3 regions of the Lysinibacillus sp. GW823-FHT06C08 genome follow, and region 1 is predicted to be linked to each of the others. Evidence: riboswitches for the same ligand, from Rfam matches in the RefSeq annotation. Region 1 holds a riboswitch; each other region holds the start of a gene.

Region 1 (10,439 bases):
GGGTCTGTGATTCTGTTGCGCGAATACGCTTTAGCACATCTATGCCACTCATTTCGGGTAACATAATATCCAGTAAGATTAAATCCCATTGCTGCTCACGATATTGCAATAAACCATCTGCTCCTGTATGGGCCATCACCGCTTCATAGCCTTCAAACTGAAGCTCTAACTGGAGCACTCTCGCAATATTTTCCTCATCTTCTATAATTAAAATTCGATTGCTCATGTCGAATCAGTCCTTCACCTTTTCTTTCATCGTAAACGATACAGGTAAGGAAAGTCTAATTAGAAATTGATGAGAAATGTGCATACTTATTTTTTTAAAATTTTAAGCAAAGCGCTTCCCTTTTTCTAATCCTAGCGTTAGAATACTATTATCTCATTTTCCTCTAGGAAACTTTATTTCACGAACGATACTTTTTGAAATGAGGGAACAAATATGGTATACAAACAAGTCACAAAATCGTCTGCTGAGGCGGTTTTAGATGGAGATATAAAAGGTTGGCGACGGTTTTTACCTTTTCTTGGGCCTGCATTCATTGCAGCGGTCGCCTATATTGACCCTGGCAATTTTGCCACAAATATTACAGCTGGCTCTCAATATGGTTACTTACTCCTTTGGGTAATAGCCTTTTCTAATTTAATGGCGGTGCTCATCCAATCCTTATCTGCCAAGCTTGGTATTGCGACAGGAAAAAATTTACCTGAGGTGGCACGTGAACATTTTTCTAAAAAGACATCTATATTTCTTTGGATTCAGGCTGAATTAGTCATTATTGCTACCGACCTTGCTGAATTTATCGGGGCCGCATTAGGGCTTTATTTGTTATTTAATATCCCTATGCTTCCAGCAGCTATCATTACAGCAGTCGGATCATTTGCTATTCTAGAGCTTCAAAGAAGAGGGTTCAGAGCCTTCGAGGCAGGCATTTCTGGCATGGTTTTAATTGTCGTATTAGCATTTGCCTTCCAAACATTTTTAGCACAGCCAGAATGGGGCGAAGTAGCGTTTGGTATGTTTACGCCTCAATTTGAAGGGGTGGACTCATTACTATTAGCAACAGGTATTTTAGGTGCGACCGTCATGCCCCATGCTATTTACTTACATTCTTCTTTAACACAAAGTCGTATTATCGGTCGTAATGAAGAAGAAAAAAGACGAATTTTCCGTTTTGAATTTATTGATATTATCATCGCAATGATCATTGCTGGAGCCATCAATATGAGTATGCTCATTATCGCGGCAGCAGTATTTCACACACAGGGGATTGTAGTAGAGGATTTAGATGTTGCCTATAACGGCCTAAAGGATGCTCTCGGCCCAATGGCTGCCATTTCCTTTGGTCTTGGTTTACTAATTGCAGGGCTAGCTAGCTCCTCTGTAGGGACATTAGCAGGTGACGTAGTAATGCAAGGCTTCATTCAACGAAAAATACCACTTTATTTACGGAGAGCCATTACAATGGTGCCTCCGTTAGCGATTATTGCATCCGGTGTAAACGCAACCCATGCGCTCGTTCTTAGTCAGGTTGTGTTATCTTTCGGTATTGCATTTGCCCTCGTCCCTCTCGTTATGTTTACAAGCAAACGAGACATTATGGGTGGCTTAGTGAACCACCGTATTACTACTATTTTAGGATGGTTTGTAGTTGTCATCGTTGTGGCATTAAATATTTACTTACTAGGTGAAACAATATTTGGGTAAAATAGTGAATTAATAGACTAACAAAAGGCATCGAGAAGAAAAATCTCGATGCCTTTTTGTTGATAATCTAAAGGTGACAATTATAAACAAATTTACTACCATTGGATCATACATGATCCGATGCTCTAGTAGGTTAGCTAAAGCAGTGCAGAAGTTACGTTGATAATAAAGCAACAATGGTTGCAATTCTTAATTTCCTCATTGAAATCACCTTTAAATAAATATAAGATTGATAAAACATATATTTCCTTTTTTATCATTTTTAATATAGGAGGTTTTTCCATACAATTTTATATACCTATACTTATTATTGTATTAATAGTTATACAATTCCATCATGCCAAAAAAGGAAATCTTTTATTTACTATTTTATTGGCCATCTCTTTTTCTATTTTAATTAAATTTCTATTATGGGAATCTAATTACTTATTTTTATTGCTTTACGTTAATTTATTTCTATATTTAATAAGTTTAGTTACCTATTTTACAAGACTAACTATGTGAGTGTAACAAACGATCGAATTGCTATCATCATCGTTCGATATCAACAAAACTTATGAGTACCTGGCTCTTTCATTAAACATCAACCTTCTCAATATTGCGGATAGCTAGATAGGCAATACTAATACCTATAATTGCTAACGAGATTGGAATAATAATGATGTCATTTAATGTGAAGTTACCTGTATTGGATGAAGTCACTGATACGATTAGAATAGAAGAAATAATTGTTGCTGGAATAGAGTATTTTCTCATACCGAAATACAACGGAATTAAGGCCATCCCTGAGGCAGCAATTGCATTCATGAGTACAGATGGTATATGTTGCATGATTAAAGTATTAGATAATATATCAGGAATTAAATCAAATTTATCGCTTACGATGCAAAAGATGGTTGTAATCAAGACATTGGAAACGATGATTACACTAAAGGTAAACAGCATGACAATCGCAAGCTTAGCAGCGATTAATTTCTTTCGGCTTATAGGATACATAAAGGCCAATGTGATTGTTTTAAACTTATATTCTCCGATGATCAGCTTAGCTATTAATGTAGCTGCAAAAATAATAAATACCGCTCTGACAAATGAATCAATGACACTTAAAGCCATTTCATAATTTTCAATACCAACTTCCCCTTCTACTTTAGAAATAAATAAAATCATAAACATAAATCCTAAAATAATAAAGTTAGCAAACAAAGCACTTTTAACATAGGAGCCTAAATGATATTTTTTCATTTCTAAACGCATTAAATTAAGCATGAACAATCCCTCCATTTATTAGCTTAAGGAAGTAATCCTCTAATGTGCTTGTTTTCTTGCTAATCTCCTCTATTTCAATGTCATGTTCAATCAATGTTTTTGTTAGAACTTTTTGAGATACTGTCAAATCATAAATTCGTATAGAATTATCATCCATTAGTTTGAAATTAGCCATTTTTAATTTACTTTCTAAAATAAAGGCTGCTTTTTTGCCATCGTTTACGATCACTTCAATATAGTCGGCTTGATTACGATTAATCGTATCCATCGTTACTTCAGTAATGAGTCTACCTTCCTTGATGACACCAATTGTATCGGCCAATTGTTCAATTTCCCCTAATATATGACTAGAGATAATGATTGTAATGCCATACTCCGTACAGAGCATTTTGAAAAGCTCTCTCAATTCTTTAATCCCAATAGGGTCTAGTCCATTAATTGGCTCATCTAAAATAAGGAGCTCTGGCTTTGTAATAATAGCGCGTGCAATACCTAGTCTCTGTTTCATCCCTAATGAGAAATCTTTTACCCTCTTCTCCTCTGTATTTGTCAATTTTACAAGGTTAAGGACATGAGCAATTTCCTGCTTATTGTAATAGCCCATATATTCGCAATGTAGTTCTAACGTTTCTCTAGCCGTTAATTTTTCATAGAAAATAGGATATTCAATAATCGTTCCCATTCTTTTTAATAGTTCATACGATCGATCGGTCAACCTCTCACCAAATATTTCAACATCTCCACTTGTTGGCTTCGTCAGATTCGTTAGCATCTTCATAACTGTCGTTTTACCCGCTCCGTTAGGGCCTAAAAAGCCATAAATCTCTCCCTTCTTCACGTTCATATTGACAGCAGAAACCACTTCTTTTCCTTCGTACACTTTCGTAAGCTGGTTTGTTTTCACAATGTATGTCATGTCAATCTCTCCCTCAAATGTGGCTATTATCATTATAAAAAATGAAACTCTCTAATTTATTACTGGATTCTTACAAATTTCTTAAGAGCATAAGAAAAGCCTGTAAAGCACAATAAAAGCTCCACAAGCTGTGATTTCAATACATCATTCGTTTTAATGCAATGGTAAAAATGGTCTTTTTATAGGGGATACTTGATAACTGGATGGAACCGTCCATCATTTCCACTAATCGCTTTGTAATCGTTAAACCTAAGCCACTCCCCTGGAAGGATTTATTGCGAGAGTCCTCTAGCGTGTACATTCTCTCAAAAACACTATCAATATGGTATTCATCGATTCCTTTACCACAATCCCATACATCTATATAAATAGTCGTTTCATCATTTCTTACGGTTAAGCCAATTACATTACCATCCGCCCCATAGGCAAGAGCATTGGATAAAAGATTGTTGAGAACCCTATCTAACGCTTCTTCATTGCCAAGGGCATACATAGGTGTTTCAGGGATTGTAATAGTAATATTCAGTCCCATCGACGTGACCATATCGTAAAATGATAATATATTTTTACGGCTAATTTCACAGACATTGATTTTAGTGATTGGATAATCTGTGTCCCCTGCCTCTAATTTGGCAAGATCGAAAAATGTATGGATAATTTTTAATACTTCTAGTGTTTTAGCATGTACGCCCGCTAATAGTCTTTGACGTTCCCCTTCACTAGCTGAGCCTTGAAGCTGAAGCATTTCAATATAGCCTAACACAACCGTTAAGGGCGTTTTTAAATCATGTGAAATATTCGCCAGCATTTTTTTCATGGAATCTTCCATTTTGCGATGTGTCGCCTGAACTTTTTGGTGATGGTCCAGCCAAGCGTTTATCGAAATAAGTAACTGTTGAATTTGTGAGTTGCTTGTAGTTACCAAAATCTTTTCGTTACTTTTTTCTTGAACAATGCCTTGGAGTTTTTCATTCATATATTGGATCGTCTGATTTTGTTCTTTTTTTGTTTTCCATTGAAAAATAACTATTCCTATAAGCACCACAATTATGATTAATAGAATGATTATCATATTTGTTATCCTTCAAACTTATAGCCAATTCCCCACAGCGTCTTAATATACTGGGGGGTGGATGGATCATCTTCAATTTTTTCGCGTAGCCTTCGAATATGTACATTAATAATATTTTCATCACCGTAATATGCATCTTTCCATATTAGCTGATAAATTTGCTCTTTGGTAAAAACTCGGTTACGGTTTGTTACAAATAGCTTTAAGATGGCAAATTCCTTTGATGTTAGCTTCACTTCTTTTCCACTTTTATTTATTGAAAAATTGACAATATCTATCTTTAAATCGCCTATGACTACTACATCTTGTTTGTGATCTGTTTGGCCAGCGTATTTTGTAGCTCTTCTAATAACGGCCTTTACGCGAGCAGAGAATTCCAGCATAGAAAATGGCTTAGCAATATAATCGTCTGCCCCTAATCCCAAGCCAAGCGCTTTATCTACATCACTATCCTTTGCGGACATAATGATGATAGGAAGTGCTGCCTGTTCTCGAATGACTTTTAAAACTTCTAATCCATTAAGCTTAGGAATCATAATATCTAGGATGACTAAATCAAAGGTTTGATTTAAACAATATTGCAATGCCTCTTCACCATTATTGGCAGTGGTGACTTCGAAGCCTTCCAATAATAAAAAATTCGCTACCATTTCGCGAATAGCCTCATCATCTTCCACTAGTAAAATATGTTTTTGCATTTTCATGCACCTCTCTCTACTAGAAAGTCAAAAATCACACTTCCATATCTATAGTATACTACCATATATATGATATTAATTTAGTAATAATTTTAAAGGTCTCTATATAAAAAAAAGCTGTTCCATCAACCATTATACAGCGGTTTATAGAACAGCCCTTCTATTTAATTTTCCACTTTTAAATCACAATCTTTAAGAGGAAGCATTTTTGTTTTATGTTTAATTTTGTACCCTAGCCATAGCAATAGGAACAGTGGAATACCAATATAGGAAACAAGGATACCATACCAATCGATTGTACCTCCGATAAACGCTGTGTAATTCTGTCCAATTACAACAATCATACAAATAGTAAAGGCGAATAGTGGACCGAATGGGTATAGCTTTGCTTTATACGGTAATAGCTTTGGATCTAAGCCCTGTGCCTCGAAAGCACGACGGAAACGATAATGACTAAATGCAATACCTAGCCAAGCAATAAAACCTGACATCCCAGAGGCATTTAATAGCCAGATATAAACAACCCCATCACCAAAGAATGATGCTAAAAACGCTACACAGCCTACAGCTAATGTTGCGATCAATGCATAAATCGGAATACCTCGACGACTTAGCTTTGCAAAGAATTTAGGAGCATGACCATCCACTGCTAATTGCCATAGCATACGTGAAGATGCATACAGTCCAGAATTACCTGCTGATAGCATAGCCGTTAAAATAATGGCATTCATTAAGGAGGCAGCAAAAGCAATACCTAAACGATCAAACACGAGAGTAAATGGAGATACAGCGATATCCTCCGATAATAAGCGTTCATCTGTGAATGGAATTAACATCCCTATAGCAGCAATAGCTAAAATATAAAATAAAATAATACGCCAAAACACCGATTTTACTGCCTTCGGTATATTTTTTCCAGGATCATCTGTTTCCCCTGCTGTTACCCCAAGTAGCTCTGTTCCTTGGAATGAAAATCCTGCTGCAAGGAAAATACCAAATGTAGCAAGGAAGCCACCATGGAATGGTCCATCACTAATAAAGAAATTTGTAAAACCTACAGGTGCCTGTCCACCTAAAATACCAAAAATCATTAATATGCTAATAATAATAAATACAATGACCGTAGCCACTTTAATCATCGCAAACCAATATTCACTTTCACCATAGCTTTTTACAGACAATAAATTAAATGTCAGTACAATTACAATAAATAATACTGTCCAAAGTGCTGATGAGCTATCTGGGAACCAATATTTCATAATTAATGACACTGCCGCAATTTCGGCTGCAATCGTAATTGCCCAGTTATACCAATAGTTCCAGCCTAGTGCAAAGCCTAGAGCGGGATCTACAAATTTTGTCGCATACGTACTAAAAGAACCCGAGGATGGCATATAGGCAGCCATTTCCCCTAAACTTGTCATTAAAAAATATACCATAATACCGATTAAGGCATAGGCAAGCAATGCGCCTCCCGGTCCTGCTTGTGCAATGGCACCACCACTGGCTAAAAATAGCCCTGTACCAATTGTACCGCCTAAAGAAATCATTGTGATATGACGGCTTTTTAATTCTTTTTTCAGCTTCGGTGCATTATGGCCGAGCTGATTTACTTTTATTTCACTCACGATATAGCTTCCTTCCTATTTATGAGGCAAAAAAATGCCATCACATGAACAATGTGATGGCTAAGTTAATCCTCAGTTTTTCCTAAACGATAGCTCAACACGTTGTACAAACGTGACAGTTCTGTTCCTTTCGGAGACAGCCCCAGCATGAGGTTTTCAAGTCCCCTCACACTTCGGCAATATTTCCTTTCAGCTAATCTCTTCAATGCTTGTCATTTCAATAAGCTTACTTATAAATATCGCGACCTCTACCTCATTACAAACATGAGGCATATAATTATTAAATTTATGATGTTTACTATACTAACATAAGACCTAAGACATTTCAATATAACCATTAATGTTTTGTATTTTGTGAATTTTCCACTATTTTTAATAGTGTAATAAAGTGTTATAGTAGTTCAATTAGAATGGTAATAACGGGGGGAATAATTTTGACTTTACATGATCATTCCGCCAGCTACACGAATAGAAAAATTAGCTGGAAGGGAACAACCTTATTATTAGTTTTTGGAATAATATTTATAGCGTCTACATTACGAATGCCACTAACTGTTGTGGGTCCAATTGTATCCTTTATCCGTGACGATCTTGGTATTTCCAATGTTCTAGCCGGTTTTTTGACAACTATTCCATTGCTTGCTTTTGCCACTATATCACCATTCGCACCAGTTGTAGCACGAAAACTTGGGCTTGAGCTAACCTTATTTTTATCCACGATTTTATTGGCCTTAGGAATTGTACTACGCTCCCTCGGTACAACAGGGTTACTTGTATTTGGCACAGTGCTCATTGGCGTAGCCATATCATTTGGAAATGTGTTGATTCCAGGTTTATTAAAATTAAAATTTCCATACCATGTAGGGTTACTAATGGCATTTTTTACTATGTCGATGAACTTAACGGCTGGACTTGGAGCAGGTATTAGTTATCCAATAGCTAATTCTTCACTAGGTTGGCAGGGAGCATTGGCTGTGGCGCTTATATTAGTCGTATTAACGATTTTAATTTGGATACCTCAATTGAAATTGAATAAGCCAGAACCAGCTACTACGGCCAAAAAAACAGGTAAACCCCTTTGGAAATCACCTGTTACATGGGCAGTAACAGGTGCAATGGGCTTACAATCTTTATTATTTTATACGACAGCAGCTTGGATTCCTGAAATTTATATTGCGCAGGGATTGGCTCCTGATAAAGCTGGTTGGATGTTTTCCATTATGCAATTCTCACAAGTCCCCATGGCATTGGCTGTCCCCATTATTGCTGGTAAAATGACTTCACAAAGACCACTTGTCCTTATGTTTACATCGTTCTATTTAGTAGGATTTGTCGGCGTTGTAATGGAATGGACAACGTTGGGGATATTATGGATGATCCTTCTAGGTTTAGCAGGTGGAGCTTCATTCGCATTAGCAATGATGTTCTTTACACTTCGCACACGTACAGCATTTGAAGCCGCTGATCTATCAGGGTTTGCACAATCATTGGGCTATTTATTCGCTGCCATTGGGCCGATTCTTTTCGGATACCTCCATGATTTATTTGGTGGTTGGAATATTGCCGGCTGGCTCTTTGTTGTTGTTGCTATGACACTCTTCTTATGTTCCATGCGAGCCTCTAAAGATGAATATGTCCATTAAATTTAAGCAGTTGGGGAAGTGATCTGACCCCATCTGCTTTTTGTCTATATCCATTTCTTTTTTTGATATTTTAGTAAGGCTAGCAGTTCCTCAAGTTCCTCTGTTGTGCTCTTGGTACGTGCCTTAATAGCAGTAAAAACAGGGATTGCCTCTTGAAGGAGTAAAAAACTAAAATAATAATAGCCTAAAAAAGCTTCTGGTTCATAGCCTCTAGGTGTATCTTCCTCCCATTCCAGCTCATCATCCTCTTCATTTTCCACCCATAAATATTTCGTATCCAAAAGCTCCTGCATCGTTGAAACGTTATGTGTTGAATCTTGATAATCCTCAGTTATTGCATGAGCCACAGCTAAATAAAGCTCTATTTCTGCTAAGGAGACTTCCTTCACATTTTTACTTGAAAGCTTTTTTAAAAGAATAAGCAAAATCCATGGCGTCACCTGCCAAAGTGTTCCTTGATGTTCGATTAGTTCAGTCAGCTCTTGATATTGTTCCTGTTCAATTAGGCGAGGAATGTCTGTTCCTCTGCCATAAGGTGTCGTCAATTGTTGCCAAGGGATATTCGAAATATTTTGGTTCAACATCTTGAATTGCCTCTCTCCTAAAAAGGTACTTAGGAGCTGTTCGTTTATGAACAACTCCTTTAAAGTTAATAACATGGTTTCTGATAAAAATAATTGGGCGTATGGTAGGTATTTACATAAGGCTTATGGAATATATGAGTGGTCGCAGGGGAAAGTGGTGGGATTAACCATGTCCAGTTACCCGTAACTTCTCGCCCTGCTGATTCCTCAGCTTCCTCAAATAATTTAAACTGCTGAGCAGCAGTATGATGATCTACAATGCTCACACCATTCTCTTTAAAAGAATGAAGGACAGCTATATTGAGCTCCACTAATGCTCGGTCACGCCAAAGAGAAGCTTGTTTGGTTGTATCCAGATTAAATATATCCGCAATAGCTGGGAGCATATTATAACGCTCATGATCGGCTAAATTGCGTGCCCCAATTTCAGTCCCCATATACCAGCCATTAAATGGAGCTGCTTGAAAATCAATGCCAGCCATTTGAAAACGCATACTCGAAATAATAGGAACAGCATACCATTTCAATTCTAATTTCTCTACAGCTTCCGATTCCGGATGACGTATTGGAACCTCTAAAATATACTCGGTAGGAATCGTAAATAGTTGGGGAGCATGTCCATCTACCTGTATGACAAGTGGTAATACATCAAACGGCGTACGCTCGCCTTTCCAGCCCATCGATTCACATACTTTTGTAAAAATGATGGAATGTGCATCTCCAATAATGCCTTCTTCTGTTTCGTAGCCTGCATAACGAATTAGCTGATGATTCCAAATCCGTACTCTGTCAGTTGCAAACACTGTTATAGTTGGACGAATTTTCCCATGATTAGTGGCATACTCAATATGCTCTAGTAACTTTTGAAAAATGCCCTGTTCATCTAAAACTTCTCGTGCATCTACTACATGCAATGATTGCCAAAAC
Region 2 (10,439 bases), on a different contig from region 1:
ACTTCGAATTCCACTTTTTGACCTTCGTCAAGTGTTTTGAAACCTTCGCCTTGGATAGCTGAGAAGTGTACGAATACGTCGTTTTCACCTTCAACTTCGATGAATCCAAAACCTTTTTCTGAGTTAAACCATTTTACTGTACCTTGTTTCATTTAAGAAAACCTCCAAAAAATAAAAGTGAACAATATGTAATTTCTTCAGCGATTGAAAAAAATTCACATATTACAAAGAGTACCGTACTAACGCGATCACTTTTTGTAATATGTGAATTCATGTTTCCGGTGAAGCAATTAAATTGTTAACCTAAGTATAACCAGCATTCATAATTTTGTCAAATAAAGAAAATTGTTTTTTTACTTTATTTCAAAAATATTTTACTTTTCTTCCATTTTACATGCAATAATTCCATGATATACTTGTGCGTCATCATCACATGCCTCACAGAAGAAACTTTCATCCTCTGACCAAAAGGCCCAATATTGCCCTTCTTTTACTGCTTCATTATCATATGTTGAGCGAAAGAGTGCTAGTTTATGCTGTAAAGCCAGCTCAAACTGCTCCTTTGCTTCAAATGTATCGTGTGTTTGAATAAAAGCTTCCCAGCCCTCAAATTTCCACCAAGGCTCATAGTCCGCTTTCATGTAAATAATTGTATACATATTTGCCCATTCCTTGCTGTCATAAGATATTTTCATTTTAGCAAACACACCTGAAATGTCTATTAAAACAACCTGAATTATGCTATTATTACCTTATTATACATAATTTTTGGAGGTTTTTATATGTTTTCAAGCATTCGACCTAAAGCTGAGCTAGAAGAACTACTAAAGCGTGGGACTGATTTACGTGCAACAGGCCGATTCCATCAAACATTGGCATTTAACCATTTCAATTCGCAAGATGAAGAGCATTTAAAGACGCTCTATGAAAAGCTAAAAGATATTACCCCTTCTATGAATGCCATTTTTCACCATTATTTAAGTGAGATATCCCCTACCTCTCAATTAACCATTAGTGAAGAAAATATTAATCAATATTTAACTCAATTTTTCCTAGCAACACGTGATGACGAGTATGTGGATGAAACCGTCAAATTTTTCAATTTATTTCGCAAGCATCAATATGAGCCTGGTAAATTAATTGTCGTTTTCAATCAATTTGCCTTCTATATTACTACTTATATTTTACATAACTTTGGGATGAAGCCTAATAAAGCCTTCCAATTTATGAAATCATTCCAATCTGCTGTCAATGTCGATCAGGAGCTATTGGTAGAAGTTTTGACGGAGCGCATCATTGAGAATGTTGTTGGTGAAGTATCATCCTTGATGGATGTCAATGCCAAAATCATGTATATGAAAGATTTAGTATTTAGTTTAGACAAGCAAAATGAGGAAATCCAGTCCTCTACAGCTGCGACTGAAGAAATAGCCGCTTCTATAAATGAAGTAGCCCGTATGTCCTCTCATATATCAGAAAAAACAACTGAATCTGTTGACCATGCGACACAGGGTAAAAATGCAATTGAGCATGCATTATCTGAAATTTTCAAAACGGAAGAAACGTTTACTTCGATTGTAGAATCTTTTACAGAACTGCAAAAACGGGTAAATGATATTGAACAAGTTGTGACATTGATCAACCAAATTGCGGACCAAACTAATTTACTAGCACTAAATGCCTCCATTGAAGCTGCACGCGCGGGTGAACATGGTAAAGGCTTTGCGGTCGTAGCACAGGAAGTACGAAAACTTGCGGAAAGCACGGTCTCAGCTTTAAGCGAAGTCTCTACAAATGTTCACCATTTAAAGAGCTATTCCAATGACGTTTCCGACTCGATAACAGAAACAACAGCCATCATAAAAGAAGCAACCGTTGAGGCGAAAGAATCGTTACCATTATTGAATGCTATTGTTCATGCGATTGAAGGTATTAACTTGGATGTGACCAATACGGCAGCGATTTCCCAGCAACAGGCAGCGGCTATCGATGAAGTCTCCTCTAGAATGATTGAAATTTCCAACTTGCAGGAAGATATTCGAGACTATAGTCATAATACATCAAGTGATATTCACCTTTTAGGGAAAGAAATCAATCGTTTCCGAAATGATATTATTGCCAATAATAATGTCCAGCTTTCATCCATTGCCCTATTACAGCTATCTAAAGCTGATCATATTTTATGGAAGTGGCGCATTTATAATATGTTCCTTGGCCTAGAACATGTTGAGCCAAACGATGTCTCTTCCCATAGAGAATGTCGACTTGGCAAATGGTACACAGCTTCTCGCACGGTGGAACGCTTCGGCCATTTACAGGATTATCATGATTTAGACAATTATCATTTACTTGTTCACGAATCCGCGAAGCGCGCGGCGGCTGCCTTTAAAGCTGGCAATATCGCACAAGCAGATAGCCATCTAAAAGAAGTAGATGAAGCGTCTACTCAAGTTCTTTATAATATTAATAACTTAATCGCCTATTTAGAAAAAGAAAGAGTTATGCAATAAAGAGAGCGGCTCGTCCCCTCTCTCTAATGGTAGGAGGTATTTCCTTGAACAAACGAGCAAGTATTAAATTTTTTGGTGACGTCTACGGGACAGGCTACCGATTCTTTATTAAACAAAAGGCCATTGAATTAGGGCTAAAAGGGTATTGCAGATTGAATGCTGCTGAGCAAATTGAGGTTGAAGTCGAAGGAGCTGAAAAAGCGCTGAATGAATTCCTTCTTTTTGTCCAAAAAGGTGTAAGTCCCCAAGCCGATTCCAACTCATTTTCTTTAGAGCTGTATGATGATTTAAAAGGATATGTACGAATGGAGTCAGACATTGTTTAGTCTGGCTCTTCTTTTTACAAAGTAGTAAGGCCATAGTAAGACACTACAAGATGCCTTACTGGTTAATGATTTATGTTCTGTTTAAGTAATTTATTATTGGCTATTGCGACTTCTATTAAACCAATCATACATGTTGCTAAAAATAATATAGACCAATTGATTTTTCCATATAATACACATGTATAGATAACGTCAAGCACACAGTATAAAAGTATGATGCTAGCAATAATTATTCCTTTATTATTCTTCATCATTCCACCACTTTCTTTTTTACAAGTTACTAATTTCTAATAAGCTGACTTTATTATACAGTAATTATCTTATTTTGTATTATTAAACATTTTTCCGCAATCAGCACAGAAAAAAAAATATCCGTACATCCGTACATAAAGTTTTTTCAAAAAACAAGCCATCCACGTTTATTTTCAAATCAAACAGCACATAAACCTAAGCATGAGTAATTTGAATCTATACGCTATAATGTTCACAAATCTCTTAAAAATAAGTGGACATAAATAATGAACGACTTATTGCTAGGTATTCTAGGTAATATCATTGAGAAAATTTGCGTTTCGCAGTAAAATTTATGTAAGGTTTCATTTTTCATTGAAACTTTATGTCGATTATTTCGTATAAGAAGATAGACATATTGAAATGCAAGGAGGAAGAAACAATGCTTAGTGTTGGACAGTTTTTTTCTAGACATACTGCTAGCTTCGTTATTTCGTTAACAACTGTTTCTATCGCAGCAATTGCAGCAAATCCTGGATTCTTCCTTGGTGGTTTACTGTTTGCTGGTTCATATGCGACGAGTACAGCGTTGCTGAAACATAGACAAAAAAAGAAAGTCATGCAAATAGCAGGTATCACAAAAGAAGAATTCAAACACATTGAAACACAATTATCAACCGCTAATAAGCAAATTCAAACATTAAGTCAAAACTATTTACGTGTACGTTCTGTATCGGCTTTTAAACAACTACTTGAGATGACGCGCATTTCAAAAAATATCGTCAAAGTTGTAAAGACGGATCCACGTAAGTTTTATAATGTTGAACCCTTTTTCTATGCGCATTTACCTTCAGCAGTGGAATTAACGGATAAGTATACAATGCTTTCTAGGCAGCCCGTGAAGGATAAAGAAATTCAATTGACGTTATCAAAAACGCGTGAAACACTTACCGATTTAAATGATACGATTCAAATTGATTTAAAGGATGCGCTAGCTAATGATATTGACCACCTACAAATGGAGATTGAATTCGCAAATCGTTCTAATCTTAGACGTAGAGAACAATTGGACTGGCGAGGCGATGATAAATGACGGCAAATGAACATGCTTTCCAATTAAATACCATTCCCGGTCTTTCTCCATTAGTACAATCTTATTTAGAAACAACTCCACAAACTGAGGCGATGGCGACGTACGAAACGCTATCGCCTCTTGCGCAAAGTCGAGCCTTACTATATGCTAGCCAACTTGATTTAACTGATTTTGAATCTTTGCTGTCCTTAGGGCAAGATTCACAGCGTTCCCTATCCCAGTTTGCAGATCGGATGTTAGCGCAGGTAAAGCAAAAAGACGTGACAAAAATCGGCCAAATGCTCGATTCCTTAATGCATACTTTAGATCGTGTAGACCCGACAGCTTTAGAGCCGAAAAAGCAAACCTTTTTCAATAAGATATTTGGTAGTAAAACAGAGCCTACTGTGAAACAAACGCTAACAGAATTTGAGCGTATTAGTATTCAGGTGGAACGTATTGGGGTCCAATTGGAACGTGCTCAGCTCCAACTAATTCGAGATGTAGAAAATTTAGAAGCGCTTTATACACATAATCGAGGATTTTTCGAGGAACTAGCTACTGCCATTGCAGCTGGTCAAATGAAAAAACAGCAAGCCATTGAAGTTGAGCTTCCTACAAAAATAACAAGTGTCCAAGCAAATAAACAGCCACTTGCTATACAACAGCTAAATGATTTCGCTGCGCAAATTGAGAGGTTGGATCAACGCATTTATGATTTACAGGTTTCTCAACAAGTAGCCCTTCAAACGGCACCACAAATTCGTATGATACAGCAAGCGAACCAAACATTAGCTGAAAAAATTGAATTTTCCATTGTCACACTAATTCCTTTATGGAAAAATCAATTGGCGATGATGCTTTCCATGCATATGGATCATCACTATGCACAGCTTGAGGAACGATTAACACAGACACAGGATCGTTTTGCAAGGCCATCATTTGAACAGCAAGTATCGAAATTCAAGGAAACACAGCATGAGCTACAAACAGCTATAAAAGATGTCTTCGCCCTACATACGGCGACTGAACAAGAAAAACAACAGTTGCAAGATGCGACAGATATAAGAGGCTATCAGAGAGACTAATGAAAAAAAGGGTGGCTCAGTAAATGATCTGAACCACCCTGTCTTTTTTTAGGCAAAATAATCTTTATAGTAGCCACCGACGTTGCCAGTGTTATCGATGATAAAAATGAACTCTTCTGTTTCATTTTTCACTTCATATTCTTTTCCAACTGTTAATACGTTTGATACTAAGTATTTTGATGCATTGGTATGTTTGCAAGTCACTGTTCGTAATGTTGGCGCATCTTTCCATTTTAAATGTAACATATTCTCTCTACCTCTCTTTACTAGCATAAAGCTAATGTCTAATGCTTATTTTATAATATTTTTAGGCTTTTGTGGAGAAAAAAGAAATACAATACCTAATCTATCCAAAATAATTTTACATTTGAGGTGTTATGATGAGCTTTGGCGGTGTACCGCAATGGTTTTTTATTATTGCAATAGCATTTGTAATCTGCTTTGTCCTTTATGCAGAGTGGAATTCTAGAAAGTAAGTGAGTCCCTCTATTAGGACTCACTTTTTCATTTGTTGCTACTACTTTAATGTTCGTTTTAAAAACTCTTTCGTTCGATCATGTTGAGGGTTTATTAATACTTGTGATGGTGGGCCCTCTTCGACAATAACACCTTTATCCATAAAGACTACGCGATCTGCTACCTCTTTGGCAAATTCCATCTCATGCGTCACAATAAGCATCGTATTGCCTGCATCCGCCAATTGTCGCATGACTTTGAGTACCTCCCCTACCATCTCAGGGTCTAGTGCTGATGTAGGTTCATCAAAAAGCATCACTTCTGGATTCATGGATAATGCTCGGGCAATGGCTACGCGTTGTTTTTGCCCTCCTGAAAGCTGTCGAGGCTTTGCGTTCACATATTGATCCATCCCGACGATTTTTAAATATTTAAGCGCTGTTTCCTCCGCTTCCTTTTTCGAACGTTTTAAAACTTTTATTTGACCCACTGTACAATTATTTAAAACATTGTGGTTGTTAAATAAATTGAATTGCTGGAATACCATGCCTAGATGTGTTCGATATTCTTGGATATTGTGTTTTTCGTCTAGGATGTCCTCCCCTTGATAAATAATTTGCCCACCACTTGGTGTTTCTAATAAATTAATACAACGAAGTAAAGTGGATTTACCAGAACCAGAGGAACCAATTAAACAAACGACTTCCCCTTTTTCCACTTGAAAATTAACATCCTTTAACACTTGGTTACGTCCAAATGATTTACTTAAATGCTCAATTTTAATGACTGCCATTTGTGCGTCCCCCTAAATTGCTTCTTTTTGTTCTTTTTGATAAGCATCTGGTCCATCTAATCGTTTTTCAACATATAGCAGAATACGTGATGCAGTAAATGTCATGATGAAGTAAAGAATACAAGCTACAAAGAATGATTCAAAATAACGGAAGTTGTTACCAGAGATTGATTTTGTTTGGAAGAATAATTCTGTTACTCCAATAACGTTTAATACGGCTGTATCTTTAATATTCATAATTAATTGGTTGCCTGTCGCAGGTAGTACGTTACGCGCTACTTGTGGTAAAACTACGTGAAGCATGATCTGGAAGTGATTCATACCGATAGCCGATGCTGCCTCATATTGACCATTATCAATTGATACAATACCACCGCGAACAATTTCTGCCATATAGGCACCTGTATTAAGAGAAACGACTAAAATCCCTGCTGTAATAAAGTGCATGTCTATGCCAAATGCAATATCTAATCCATAGTAGACAACCATAGCCTGTACAATCATTGGTGTACCACGGAAAAATTCAACATAGCATGTGAGTATAAAATTAATAAGCTTTAAGCCATAAAATTTCACACCTTTTTTACGAACTGGAATCGTATGCATAATTCCGATGAAAAATCCGATAAATGCACCAATAATTGTACTTATAGTCGAAATTAGTAACGTATAATACGCACCTCGTAAAAACATTTGCCAGTTGTTTTCAATAATTGAAAGTATCCATTCAAGACTCATGATGTTCCTCCTAACAATGTCATGTTGCTTGCTATCTTTTTCGTGCCCCAGCTCTTTCTACTAGTCTATGTTTTATTTCGCTAGGACATTATCATTATGTAGAGAGGTTCTCATTTTAATAATGATGAAATGATAGTGCACGGACTAGTCAATAGTCCGTGCCATTTTTTTATTGTGCTGCTGGTTGCTGAGAAATAGCTTCTTCCATAATCGCTTGGCGATCATCTTCAGAAATTCCTTTTAGAATTTCATTGATTTTATCAAGATTCGCATCTTCTTTACGTAAGCCTACAGCAATTGACGTATTTGAAAGATCTGTATCGAAGCCCTCTTCAAATGCTACGTATGTGAATTTATCGTTGGCAGCAGCTGCGGAAATACCTTCTGGACGTTCTGCAACATAGCCATCAATTTTGCCTGCCTCTAAAGCTACACGCATAGCTGGGAAGCTTTCCATTGCTGTTTGTTTATTAACATCTTTGATTTGGTCTATCACATTGTAGTTGGATGTATTAAGTTGTGATGTAATTTTTGCTCCAGAGAAATCTTGAATGGATTTGACCCCTTCATATTTGCTGCCTTTTTTAATAACCATAACAAAATCAGAAGTATAGTAGTTTTCTGTAAAATCAATTGTTTTCTTACGTTCTTCTGTTGGCGACATGCCTGCGATAATTGCATCAATTTTATTTGATTGTAGCGCTGGTACTAAGCCGTCCCATTCCAATTTGACGATTACTAATTCTTTGCCTAAGCCTTCAGCGATTTTTTTCGCCATTTGTACATCATAGCCGCCTGCATATTCTGCATTATCTGCAATTTTCACCGCACCATTTGCATCATTTTGCTGTGTCCAGTTGAATGGTGGGTAGCCAGCCTCCATTCCAATTCGGAATTCACCGCCGCCGTCTTCCTTATCTGCGCCAGCTTCTCCTGAACTGCCTTCTTTTTTGTCGCTAGTGCCACATGCAGCTAGCACAATTGCCGTCATGATAGAGATCATTACTAACAGCCATTTTCTTTTCATGAAAAACTCCCCTTTTCTGTAAAAAAATAAGACAACTGTACGAAAAAAGACCTAAGTTTTGTGAACTTAGGTCTTACCTTTTATGACAGTTGCCCAAATCCTCACTATAATTCCATGTTTCCGAGATAGCACAACCTAGTAAACCTGGAATTGAATTCACTAGGACAGTCCTGCACTTATTCACTGCAGACCCAGCATAAAAGTACGAGCTCCTTTTATACTTCGGCGATATTTCCTTCTTCATTGCGTCTTTGTTTGCTTGTACTCAACAATGAACTAATAAATACCGCGCCTCTACCTCACTGTTATAGGTTAGTGAGGTTTGTTTATTTAATTGATATTTAGATACTACTATAAAACTAGTATGTACGTCAAGAGAGTTTTAGCATTTTTCTGACTAATGACAATATTAGGGTATTATGCTTGACCTATCCATTGTTAATCTATGTATTTTTGTCAATATATCCGCCGGAAAACCACAAATTTTTACTATCAATGGTTTTTATACTAAGAAAATAGTTTCGTATTTTCAAAATCACTAAAGACTTTAGTGATACAGAAAACCAAGAAAAAAACCCTGTAAAACAAAGTTTACAGGGTTTAAAGGATTTATGAATTTAATAATAAATCTTCAGGATTTTCGATTAATTCTTTAACTGTTTTTAAGAATCCTACAGAATCTTTTCCATCGATGATACGGTGATCATAAGAAAGTGCTACGTACATCATTGGACGGATTTGAACTTCACCATTTACTGCAACTGGACGGTTAACAATTGAGTGCATACCTAAAATACCAGCTTGAGTACCGTTCATAATTGGTGTTGACATTAATGAACCGAATACACCACCGTTTGTGATTGTGAATGATCCACCAGCCATGTCATTTAAGCCTAGTTTTTTCTCACGAGCTTTAGTCGCTAAGCTAGCGATATCTTTTTCGATTTCTGCGAAGTTTTTGCTGTTTGCATCGCGTACAACTGGTACTACTAAACCTTCTTCAGTTGATACTGCAATACCGATATCAAAGAAGTTATTTAAATGTAATTCATCGCCAACGATTTGAGCGTTTACGTATGGGTATTTTTTCAGTGCTGCAACAACAGCTTTTGTGAAGAATGACATGAAACCAAGTTTGATGTCGTTTGCTTTAACAAACTCTTCTTGTTTACGTTTACGAAGTGCCATGATGTTTGTCATGTCAATTTCGTTGAATGTTGTTAACATTGCTGTTGATTGTTTAACTTCTAATAAACGTTTTGCAATTGTTTGACGACGACGGCTCATTTTTTCAATTGTTACACGGTCAGAATTAGCAGCTGGTGTGAATACAACTGGGCCACCTGTAGTTGCTACTGGTGCTGGTGCTGGTGCTGGTGCTGTACCATGTGCTGACACATCTTGTACACGAACACGGCCTTGTGGATCTACTGGAGATACCGCTGCAAGGTCGATGCCTTTTTCACGTGCAAGTCGACGTGCCGCTGGAGATGCGATAACACGCTCACCAGAAGTTTCTTCTACTACAGGAGCTGCTGCAACTGGTGCTGTAGGAGCCGCTTGTGGCGCTGCTGGAGCTGGAGCTGCTTCAGCTGGAGCCGCCGTTGCTGGTGCAGCTGCTGCGCCTTCGCCTGCTTCTACGATAGCAATAACTTGACCAACTAGTACAGTATCGCCTTCTTCAGCTAAAATTTGTGTTAATACACCTGCTTCTTCAGAAATGATTTCAGCGTTTACTTTATCTGTTTCAAGTTCAACGATGAATTCACCTTTTTCAACGCGATCGCCCACTTTTTTTACCCACTGTGCGATACTACCTTCTGTAATCGATTCTGCTAATTCAGGGACTTTAATTTCAGCCACTTTCATTTCCTCCTTTGATTAACGTGCATGACGCACATAAAAGGGCTACTGCTTATGGGCAAGTAGCCCAGCTATCAATATTTATATGTTATTATTTAACCTTTACTGGCTCAGCAACTGCTTCTTCAATAAGTGATGATTGAGCTGCTTTATGAGAATCTGCATCCCCTTCAGAAGTTGAGCTCATTGCAGGACGACCTACATAGCGAAGCTTTTTACCTTCTGCAAGTTCATATAATGTTTCTAGTGCATAATTCCATGAGCCTTGGTTTTTAGGTTCTTCTTGTACCCATACGATTTCTTTTGCATTAGGATACTTAGCAATAATACCAGCA
Region 3 (10,439 bases), on a different contig from region 1:
TGTAAAATGATTGGGCCAGTTCTTGAAGAAATGGACGCTGCAGGTAGTGCGGCTAAAATTGTAAAAGTTGACGTAGATAATAACCAAGGTACTGCTGCTGAGTATCAAATCATGTCAATCCCATCATTATTATTATTTAAAGATGGAGAATTAGTTGACAAAACTGTAGGCTTCCAACCGAAAGAAGCTTTAGAAGCATTTATCGCAAAACATGCGTAATGAATGAAGTTCACAAAAGCCGGACCATCAATTGATGTGTTCGGCTTTTTTTCGTTATATAATAAGGAAAGATAAAAATGATTCATTGAGGGGAATCTTACGTAGGGGGCAGGTAGGTAATGAACGATTTAATCAAGCGTAAACTGGATATTCTACCAGACCAGCCTGGCTGCTATTTGATGAAAGATCGACAGGGGACAATTATATATGTCGGTAAAGCGAAGGTACTGAAAAATCGTGTTCGTTCTTATTTTACAGGAACACATGAAGGTAAAACGCAAAGACTTGTAAGCGAAATAGAAGATTTTGAGTATATCGTGACATCATCGAATATTGAAGCACTCATTTTAGAGCTGAATCTCATCAAACTGCATGATCCAAAATACAATGTCATGTTAACAGATGATAAGACGTATCCATATTTAAAAATTACGAATGAAAAACATCCTCGTCTAATTACGACACGTAAAGTAAAAAAGGATAAGGCTAAATATTTTGGACCGTATCCCAATGCCTATGCGGCAAGTGAAACAAAGAAGCTGTTGGACCGTTTATATCCACTACGAAAATGTGTGCAGCTACCTTCAAAAGTTTGTTTGTATTATCATATGGGTCAATGTATAGCACCTTGTGTGAAACAAATTGATGGTCATGTTTACCAGGAAATGATTGAGGATATGACGAAGTTTCTTAACGGCGGTGTGGAGGCAGTCAAAAAGGAGCTTGAAATAAAAATGCTTGCGGCTGCCGAAAACTTAGAGTTTGAACGAGCTAAGGAGTTTCGTGATCAAATCGCCCATATTGATACAGTTATGCAGAAGCAAAAAATAGTATCAAGTGACACTACTAACCGTGATATCTTTGGCTATGCTGTGGAAAAAGGATGGATGTGTGTTCAGGTTTTCTTCGTTCGGCAAGGTAAACTGATCGAGCGAGATGTTTCTATTTTCCCGATCTATCAAGACGCAGAGGAAGAGTTCCTAACATTTGTGGGACGGTTTTATGAAAAACCAGAACATATTAAGCCAAAAGAAGTTTTTATTCCACAAGCAATTGATGGTGCCATTTTAACGGAATTGTTAGGTATCAAAGTTCTTACGCCAAAACGAGGTCAAAAAAAGGAGTTGGTAGATTTAGCGACGAAAAATGCTGAAATTGCAGTGTCCGCTAAATTCCAACTTATTGAACGACAGGAAGAACGTACTATTGGTGCATGCGAGGCACTTGGTGATGCAATGGGCATAACGACACCATTACGAATTGAAGCTTTTGATAATAGTCATATGCATGGAACAGACGCCGTATCTGCAATGGTTGTTTTTATTGATGGCAAACCCGCCAAAAAGGAATATCGCAAATATAAAACCCGTACAGCAGCCAAGCATGATGATTATGGTGCTATGCAAGAGGTAATCCGTCGACGCTATATTCGTGTTTTGAAGGAAGGTCTTCCATTACCAGATTTAGTGCTAATTGATGGTGGTAAAGGTCAAATGGAAGTTGCGCGTGAAGTATTAGAGGATGAATTAGGACTAGTTATACCTATTGCTGGTTTAGCAAAGGATGACAAGCATAATACATCCCAGCTATTGTTTGGTGATCCGCCAGAGGTCATTGCCTTAAAACGTACAAGTGACGGTTTTTATTTATTACAACGAATACAAGATGAAGTCCATCGTTTTGCGATTACCTTCTTGCGTCAACAGCATGAAAAGCATGCTATACAGTCTGTTCTGGATCAAATCGAAGGTGTCGGTCCAAAACGAAAACAGCAGTTACTGAAACACTTTGGTTCCGTGAAGAAAATACGGGAGGCTAGTGAGCTAGCTTTACAGGAAGCTGGGATGCCAGCTAATTTAGCAAATCATATTTATGCCTATTTTCAGCAGGAGACATTGTCAAAGGAATAGACATATGCTAAGGTTGTAAATAACATTATGATCCAATGTTATTAGCCCACTTGCTATATGAGGGCGGAAAAATTTAATATAATCACTTTTAAGGTGATGATAGAGGTGCAAGATTCAAAAGTAGCGCAAAAGAGGATGAACAAATCCTAAGACATTGCGTGAAAGGGGACCTTGCCGAAGTACAGCATTGTTGTTTCCGCTGTTGTACTGGTTTTGCATTTAAAAAATGTAAGACTGTCGATTCTAAACGTTTCGGAGAGCTATCACACATGCGCAAGTTTCGTTATTGTACATGTTATAGGCAGCTTTCACGTTTTGTGAAGGCTGCCTTTTTAGTTTTCTAGAGGCTGTTTTACACCTCATTTTAGGTGAATTACATGACTGGAAAGGAGAACAAAAGAAATGTCTAGAATAGTAATGAAATTTGGAGGGGCTGCTTTAGCATCGCCCGAACAAATTCAAGAGGCTGCACGAAAAGCAATTGCTGAAAGAGATAGAGGATTCGATGTGGTAGTAGTAGTTGGTGCGATGAGACAAACGATACAGGATGTGAAAATGAGCGTACTTCATTTCACGGATGATGTGTCAAAACGTGAATTAGATGCAGTTGTATCTTCATGCTCTCAGTTATCAAGCTCCGTATTTGCCATTGCAATACAAGAAGCTGGCTATAATGCGGTGTCACTAACAGGCTGGCAGGCTGGCATTTCCACGGATCATATGCATAGTCATGCAAGGATCAATCATATCGATGTTAGCCGTATTGATGAACATTTGCTGCAAGGACAAATCGTCGTTATTGCTGGAGATCAAGGCATTGACAATGACCAAAATATAACAACGCTTGGGAAAGGTGGAACCGAAACGACAGCCGTTGCACTTGCTGTTGCATTAGATGCTGAACGGACAGACATTTACACGAATGTTGATGGTGTGTATACAGCAGATCCACGCTTTGTTGTAAAGGCACAAAAACTACAGGAAATCTCCTATGATGAAATGTTAGAGATAGCACATTTAGGATCACACATCATTCATCCACGTGCAGTGGAGTTAGCTAAAAAGTTCCAAATGCCAGTGATCATACGCTCTAGTTTAGTGGAGTCAGTAGGTACTTTATTGAAGGAGGAAGTAGAGATGGAGAAAAATTTAGTAGTGCGTGGTGTTGCCTTTGAATCAGATGTTATTCGTTTAACAATTGGGTATGATGCTTATTCACATGCTTCATTAGCGGATATATTTTCAACTCTTGCTGAAAATCGCATCAACGTGGATATCATTGTTCAAGCAATCATTGATGGATTAAAACCAACTGTGTCCTTTTCGATTTTGAAAGAAGAATTTGCAGAAGCTTTACGTGTTTTAGAGGATAGTAAAGTATCACTTGGCTTTAGCTTTGCTGATTTCGAAATTGGATTGGCGAAAGTTTCGATAGTTGGCTCCGGTATGGTCTCGAATCCAGGTGTCGCTGCTCGCATGTTCGATCGTTTACGTCGTGAGAATATCCCTGTGAAGATGGTGAGCACCTCAGAAATTAAAGTGTCTGTTGTAGTACCACAGAATGAAATGATTCGTGCAGCAAATGCATTGCATGATGAATTTAATTTAGAGCAGGCTCTTTACATATAATAATAGAAGAAACAGCATTTTCTGTAATTGTCCGAAATAAAAGGAAGGATTGTCATCCCGTTTATTGAATGGGGAGACAATCCTTTTTTGTTACTCTGTTGGAATCGTATGCATAATTCGTTCCTTCACGTCCCATTTGACTGTAAACATAACGTAATGTTGCTTTTCACGTTTTTCATCATAACATTCTGTTAAATAGCCTTTAGCTAGCTGAATCTGTTCAGCTATAAATCCTGCTTCAAGTCTGAAGCTGCGTTGTTTGATTTGCAAGATTTCAGGGTCGTTTGTCAACTGGAAAATACGTCCGTCCTTCGATTCTTTCATTAGCTCTAATGTACCCCAACAGGCATCTGCGAAAAATGCGATTAGTTCGTCTTGACTTTTACATGGAAACTTGCGCGCAAGCTCTTTACCTGCCCAATAAAGGACATCATCCTCATGTTTACCGAGTATAGAAGATAGAATATGATCGCGAATGATCTCATAACCAAAGGATGAGATTGTAGGAGATGGAGTGTTTAACATTGTTATCCTTCTTTCTTAGAATTTTCTTATAATTTAGCGTTAATAAAGTAATGGTAGATTTTTCGAGAAAAAACGACGCATTATGCACTAGATTAGTTCTTTAATAAGCTCTATGAAAAACTCCGAGTTGCCTTGACGCTCGTAGCTCTTGAGAGTACAATAAACATGTCATAATATTGTACCATGATGAAATACACAGTCAATGAAGTATCATTTACAAAATGATGACTTCTTTTGTTGTGCTATTTTAAGTACTAAGGGGGGTAACAGTCTTGTCGAAAGATCGAGAGTTTTTATGGCGTCGCTTACATTCTCTACTTGGGATCATTCCAGTAGGTCTGTTTTTAACGATGCACCTGTTCATTAACTTTACAGCAACAGGCGGGGCAGATAGTTATAACGATGCTACCGCAGTAATGGAAAAGATTCCATTCCTTATCCTAGTTGAATGGATTGTCATCTATATTCCATTGATGTTCCATGCATTTTATGGAGTGTTCATTGCATTCACTGCTTCACCAAACACAGGACGTTTCAGCACATACCGTAACTGGATGTTCTCATTACAACGTTTCACTGGTGTATTCCTAGTGATTTTCATTGCATGGCATATTTTCCAAACTCGTATTCAAAAAGCACTTGGAACACACGTTGATTACGACATGATGGCGAATATTGTTGCTAATCCATTCATGCTTGGGTTCTACATTGTTGGTATTTTATCAGCAACTTTCCACTTATCTAACGGTTTATGGGCATTCCTAGTAAGCTGGGGTATTGTACAATCTCCTCAGTCTCAAAAGATTGCTACTTACGTAACAAACATCATTTTCGTAATTCTAAGTGTAGTTGGTGTGGCTGCTATTTTAGCTTTCGTATAATTCAATAGAGCTACGATAGAGCACATGCAATCATTGCAATTTTTTAAGAGGAGTGAGAAATAATCATGGCGAAAAGCAAAGTAATTGTTGTCGGCGGTGGTCTTGCCGGTCTGATGGCAACGATTAAAGCAGCTGAAGTTGGTACTGAAGTTGATTTATTCTCATTAGTTCCTGTAAAACGCTCACACTCTGTTTGTGCGCAGGGCGGAATTAATGGTGCAGTAAATACAAAAGGTGAAGGGGATTCTCCATGGATCCACTTTGATGATACAGTATATGGTGGGGACTTCTTAGCGAACCAACCACCAGTTAAGGGTATGTGTGATGCAGCACCTGGCATTATCCATTTAATGGACCGTATGGGTGTTATGTTCAACCGTACACCAGAAGGATTATTAGATTTCCGTCGTTTTGGCGGTACTTTAATGCACCGTACAGCTTTCTCTGGTGCAACAACTGGTCAACAATTACTATATGCGCTTGATGAGCAAGTTCGTTCTCATGAAGTAGCTGGTTTAGTAAATAAATATGAGCACTGGGAATTCCTTGGTGTTATTATCGATGAAGACGGCGTGTGCCGTGGTATCGTAGCGCAAGATATGCGTACAGAAGAAATTAAATCATTCCGTGCAGACGCTGTTATTATGGCGACTGGTGGCCCTGGTATTATTTTCGGTAAAACAACAAACTCTGTTATTAACACAGGTTCTGCTGCTTCTATCGTTTACCAACAAGGTGCTTCATATGCGAATGGTGAGTTCATCCAAATTCACCCTACAGCGATTCCTGGAGATGACAAAAACCGTCTAATGTCAGAATCAGCTCGTGGTGAAGGTGGTCGTATTTGGACTTATAAAGACGGTAAACCTTGGTACTTCTTAGAAGAAAAATACCCAGCTTACGGTAACTTAGTGCCACGTGATATTGCAACACGTGAAATTTTCGACGTTTGTGTAAACCAAAAACTTGGTATCAATGGCGAGAACATGGTATACCTAGATCTTTCTCATAAAGATCCACATGAGTTGGACGTTAAACTTGGTGGAATCATCGAAATCTACGAAAAATTCGTAGGAGATGACCCACGTAAATTACCTATGAAAATTTTCCCAGCAGTTCACTATTCAATGGGTGGATTATGGGTTGACTACAACCAAATGACTGAAATTCCTGGTCTATTTGCAGCAGGTGAATGTGATTACTCTCAACACGGCGCAAACCGTCTTGGTGCGAACTCATTATTATCTGCTATCTATGGCGGTATGGTTGCAGGACCAAACGCAGTAGATTATGTAAAACATCTTAAAAAGCATGCAGAAGATATTCCACAAGAGATTTACGATGCTCGCGTAACAGAAGAACAAGCGAAATGGGATGCTATCATGAAAATGGAAGGCACAGAAAACGCTTACTTACTGCATAAAGAGCTTGGTGAAATGATGACTGCTACAATGACTGTAGTACGTTACAATGATCAGCTTGAAGATACATTGAAAAAACTTGATGACCTTACTGAGCGTTGGAACAACATCAACATCAACGATACGCAAAAATGGAGTAATCAAGGCGCTCACTTTACACGTCAGCTTAAAAATATGTTAGTGCTTGCGAAAGTAATGACAAAAGGTGCATTATTACGTAATGAATCTCGTGGTGCGCACTATAAACCTGATTTCCCTAACCGTGATGACGAGCAATTCTTGAAAACAACAATGGCGAAGTTTGACCCAACTACTGGTAATCCAATCATCACGTACCAAGAAGTCGACGTTTCTCTAATCCCACCACGTAAACGCGACTACTCTGCGAAAGGAGACTAAAAGTTATGCAAATCGCAGCTAATACTGGAAGAATGGTTAAAGTTGAAATCTTACGTCAAGATACACAGGGCGGAAATAGCTACTGGCAAAAATTCCAAGTGCCTTACCGTCATGGTATGAACGTAATTTCTATTTTAATGGAAATTCAAAAAAATCCTGTTACTGAAAATGGTGAAAATACTTCGCCAGTATCATGGGATATGAACTGTTTAGAAGAAGTTTGTGGTGCATGTTCAATGGTTATTAATGGCCGTCCACGTCAATCATGTTCAACACTTGTTGACCAATTGACTGAGCCAATTAAATTAGAGCCAATGAAAACATTCCCTGTTATTCGTGACTTACAAGTTGACCGTGAACGTATGTTCAACGCGCTTAAAAAAGTGAAAGCATGGGTACCGATCGATGGTACTTATGATTTAGGTGAAGGTCCACGTATGCCAGAAGGTAAACGTCAATGGGCTTATGAATTATCTAAATGTATGACTTGTGGTGTATGTATGGAAGCATGTCCAAACGTGTCTGAAAAAGCTTCATTCATCGGGCCAGCTCCATTATCACAAGTACGTCTTTTCAACACTCACCCAACTGGTGCAATGATTAAAGATGAACGTTTAAATGCTATTATGGGCGATGGTGGCCTTGCAAACTGTGGTAACTCTCAAAACTGTGTTGCTGCATGTCCAAAAGGTATTCCTTTAACAACATCAATCGCTTCATTAAACCGTGCTACTACAGTGCAAATGTTCCGTAACTTCTTCGGTTCTGACCACTTCGTAGACTAATCGGACAAGCTGACTCCCTTACACTTAGTGTGAGGGAGTTTTTTATTGTGATATAAACATAGTTAGCATAGTTCAAGGAAAAACCATACTATAGAAAGAAAAGAGATGTAGCAATAAAATAAGGGAATTTTGGTTTTTCCTATGATAATATAGCATTTTCTTTTATAATGAATTTGTATTCATTATTTATGGGCTGTCTGAACCAAACTAAAAAAGATGGCCAATTAATTATAGGGGATGGTGCTAATATGAAAGCAAGTTATATTGAAGACTTCCAAGAGTGGGAAAAGGGTTTTTCCTTTTATAGTGAGGCACGAGTACGATTTTCAGAAACAGATATGTATGGACATATGAATAATACGGTAAGTTTTACATATTTTGAACAGGCAAGAATTGATTATTTCCGACATGTAGGTATTTTAATGCCATCTGTAGCTGATGAGAATGTAAAGAGTATACCGATTGTAGCAGATTTACAATGTGATTATGTAAAGCAGGTTTTCTTTGATGACGTGCTACGAATTTACACTAAAATAGCGAAAGTTGGAAGTTCATCAATGGATATTCATTATTTAGCAAAAAATCAAAGGGATGAAGTGTGCTTCACAGGTCGAGGAACAATTGTGCAAATGGACCCTCGAACAGGTAAAAGTGTACCGATTTCTAAAGAAGAAAGAGCGCACTGGATTAGTTTGGAAATTATCCCTCATTAAGTGAGTAGGGCTATTGCATAAATAATTATGAGAATAGTAGGAATTATGTTTTACATAAAATTTATGAAAATGTCGAAGCAATTTCCGAAATTTTTAAGGAAACATGTAATAATCATGCAAATAGCCGTCACCGCTTCAAGCCCCTTAACATAAGTTACAATACGTGCGGGGGAGGAGGGTGTAACTGAATGAATGGCTCTCATCATCGTTCTCTATTAACGAACCGAGAACGTGAAATATTTGCGCTTTTATTAGCTGAAAAAACAACGAGAGATATTGCAGAGCAGCTTGGTATTAGTGAAAAAACAGTGCGAAATCACATTTCCAATACAATTCAAAAGCTAGGTGTAACAAATCGATCTCAGGCGTTAATTGAGCTGTTACGCTTAGAAGAATTTAAATTAGACTAATGGACACTTGCTATTTCGTGAAAAAAACGACAAAATAGAACTATTCAACGTATTTTTAGGAGTGAAATAGTTATATGTCGGATGAAGTAACAAAACACTCACCTGAAACCGTTGCAACGGTTGAAAAGGAATTACGCTATATAGCGGCCATCGTGAAGCAAAAGGGAAGAGAAATTGTTTCCGACTATGCGATTACGCCGCCACAATTTGTTGCATTACAGTGGTTAGAAGAGCTTGGTGATATTACAATTGGCGAATTATCAAACCGTTTATATTTAGCTTTTAGCACGACAACAGATTTAGTGGACCGGATGGAGAAAAATGAATTAGTCAAGCGTATGCGTGATGAAAATGACCGCCGTGTCGTTGTTGTTCATCTTCTCGAAAAGGGCGAACGTATTATTCAAGAGGTTATAGAAAAAAGACAGCAATATTTGCAAGAGATGCTTGTAGGTTTTGATGAGCAAGAAGTCGCGCAATTATCAAGCTACCTAGAAAAACTACATGTACACATGAAACAGGATTGAGGCGGAAAGTATGAATGCCCCGATAGGCGTTATTGATTCAGGAGTAGGCGGGTTAACCGTAGCAAAAGAAATTATGAAGCGATTGCCAAACGAAACGATTTATTATATTGGCGATACAGCAAGATGTCCATATGGTCCAAGAAGCCGTCAGGAAGTACGGAACTTCACTTGGCAAATGGCGAAAGCGCTAGAAAAAATGAATGTTAAGATGCTCGTTATTGCTTGTAATACAGCGACTGCAGTAGCACTCGAAAGTTTACAAAGAAATATGCCTTTTCCGGTACTAGGCGTTATAAATGCTGGCGCACGTGCAGCTGTAAAGAAAACGAAGCGACATGAAGTCGTTGTGCTTGCAACAGAAGGAACAATTAAAAGTGGTGCATATGAAGAGGCCTTACTGTCACTTAATACGTCAACACATATTATTCCACTAGCCTGTCCAACTTTCGTTCCACTTGTAGAAAGTGGCGAATATAAAGGTGAATTTGCGACGAAGTTAATAGCAGAAGGCTTAAAGCCGTTGAAAAATCAACAATTTGATACGGTTATTTTAGGGTGTACACATTACCCTATTCTACAAAAACAAATTGAAGCTGTCGTAGGAGATGAAGTGAATGTTTTATCTTCTGCGGAAGAAACAGCAAAGGATGTTCAAGAAATGCTAGCTTATAATGGCACTTTAGCAAATGCAAATACAGTGCCTGCTCATAAATTTTTTGCAACTGGTTCTGTTCCAATTTTCCGTTCAATCGCTGAAAATTGGTTGGAGCAAGGTACTCTCGACATAAAACGCATTACATTAAAATAAAAAATCAGCTTAGCAATGGGCTAGGCTGATTTTTGCCGTTTTCAGCATTTTACATAATCATTGAGTACTTTTTTGAAGAAATAAATTATGATAAGATGAGGGCGCGAAAGTTTTTAGGAGGAACAATAAATATGACAAGATTTGATGGAAGAATGGCAGATGAACTGCGACCTGTAAAAATGGATGGGGAGTATTTATTACACCCAGAGGGC

What was found. Region 1 has a riboswitch for lysine ahead of AC1Q6O_RS00030 (amino acid permease). Riboswitches for the same ligand answer to the same signal wherever they lie in the genome.
Region 2: another riboswitch for lysine. It lies ahead of AC1Q6O_RS09630 (transporter substrate-binding domain-containing protein); the one in region 1 lies ahead of AC1Q6O_RS00030 (amino acid permease).
Region 3: another riboswitch for lysine. It lies ahead of AC1Q6O_RS11995 (aspartate kinase); the one in region 1 lies ahead of AC1Q6O_RS00030 (amino acid permease).

Annotation. Positions count from the first base shown of each region.
Region 1 covers NZ_JBXAHN010000001.1:657-11,095, reverse strand. Annotated here, with positions in the region: gene AC1Q6O_RS00060 (response regulator transcription factor) at 1-226, opposite strand, end outside; gene AC1Q6O_RS00055 (Nramp family divalent metal transporter) at 440-1,705, shown strand; gene AC1Q6O_RS00050 (ABC transporter permease) at 2,282-2,971, opposite strand; gene AC1Q6O_RS00045 (ABC transporter ATP-binding protein) at 2,964-3,887, opposite strand; gene AC1Q6O_RS00040 (sensor histidine kinase) at 4,024-4,959, opposite strand; gene AC1Q6O_RS00035 (response regulator transcription factor) at 4,965-5,657, opposite strand; gene AC1Q6O_RS00030 (amino acid permease) at 5,822-7,285, opposite strand; lysine riboswitch at 7,368-7,544, opposite strand; gene AC1Q6O_RS00025 (CynX/NimT family MFS transporter) at 7,696-8,928, shown strand; gene AC1Q6O_RS00020 (hypothetical protein) at 8,973-9,512, opposite strand; gene AC1Q6O_RS00015 (nitric oxide synthase oxygenase) at 9,578-10,439, opposite strand, start outside.
Region 2 covers NZ_JBXAHN010000002.1:372,635-383,073, reverse strand. Annotated here, with positions in the region: gene AC1Q6O_RS09675 (cold-shock protein) at 1-152, opposite strand, end outside; gene AC1Q6O_RS09670 (DUF1033 family protein) at 375-695, opposite strand; gene AC1Q6O_RS09665 (methyl-accepting chemotaxis protein) at 783-2,510, shown strand; gene AC1Q6O_RS09660 (acylphosphatase) at 2,555-2,836, shown strand; gene AC1Q6O_RS09655 (5-bromo-4-chloroindolyl phosphate hydrolysis family protein) at 3,510-4,160, shown strand; gene AC1Q6O_RS09650 (toxic anion resistance protein) at 4,157-5,227, shown strand; gene AC1Q6O_RS09645 (DUF6501 family protein) at 5,276-5,473, opposite strand; gene AC1Q6O_RS09640 (amino acid ABC transporter ATP-binding protein) at 5,745-6,476, opposite strand; gene AC1Q6O_RS09635 (amino acid ABC transporter permease) at 6,489-7,214, opposite strand; gene AC1Q6O_RS09630 (transporter substrate-binding domain-containing protein) at 7,384-8,241, opposite strand; lysine riboswitch at 8,360-8,546, opposite strand; gene odhB (2-oxoglutarate dehydrogenase complex dihydrolipoyllysine-residue succinyltransferase) at 8,851-10,104, opposite strand; gene AC1Q6O_RS09620 (2-oxoglutarate dehydrogenase E1 component) at 10,196-10,439, opposite strand, start outside.
Region 3 covers NZ_JBXAHN010000004.1:54,420-64,858, reverse strand. Annotated here, with positions in the region: gene trxA (thioredoxin) at 1-219, shown strand, start outside; gene uvrC (excinuclease ABC subunit UvrC) at 339-2,129, shown strand; lysine riboswitch at 2,222-2,400, shown strand; gene AC1Q6O_RS11995 (aspartate kinase) at 2,532-3,758, shown strand; gene AC1Q6O_RS11990 (YslB family protein) at 3,849-4,283, opposite strand; gene AC1Q6O_RS11985 (succinate dehydrogenase cytochrome b558 subunit) at 4,556-5,164, shown strand; gene sdhA (succinate dehydrogenase flavoprotein subunit) at 5,230-6,984, shown strand; gene sdhB (succinate dehydrogenase iron-sulfur subunit) at 6,990-7,769, shown strand; gene AC1Q6O_RS11970 (acyl-CoA thioesterase) at 8,018-8,482, shown strand; gene AC1Q6O_RS11965 (helix-turn-helix domain-containing protein) at 8,671-8,892, shown strand; gene AC1Q6O_RS11960 (MarR family winged helix-turn-helix transcriptional regulator) at 8,967-9,419, shown strand; gene racE (glutamate racemase) at 9,430-10,227, shown strand; gene rph (ribonuclease PH) at 10,359-10,439, shown strand, end outside.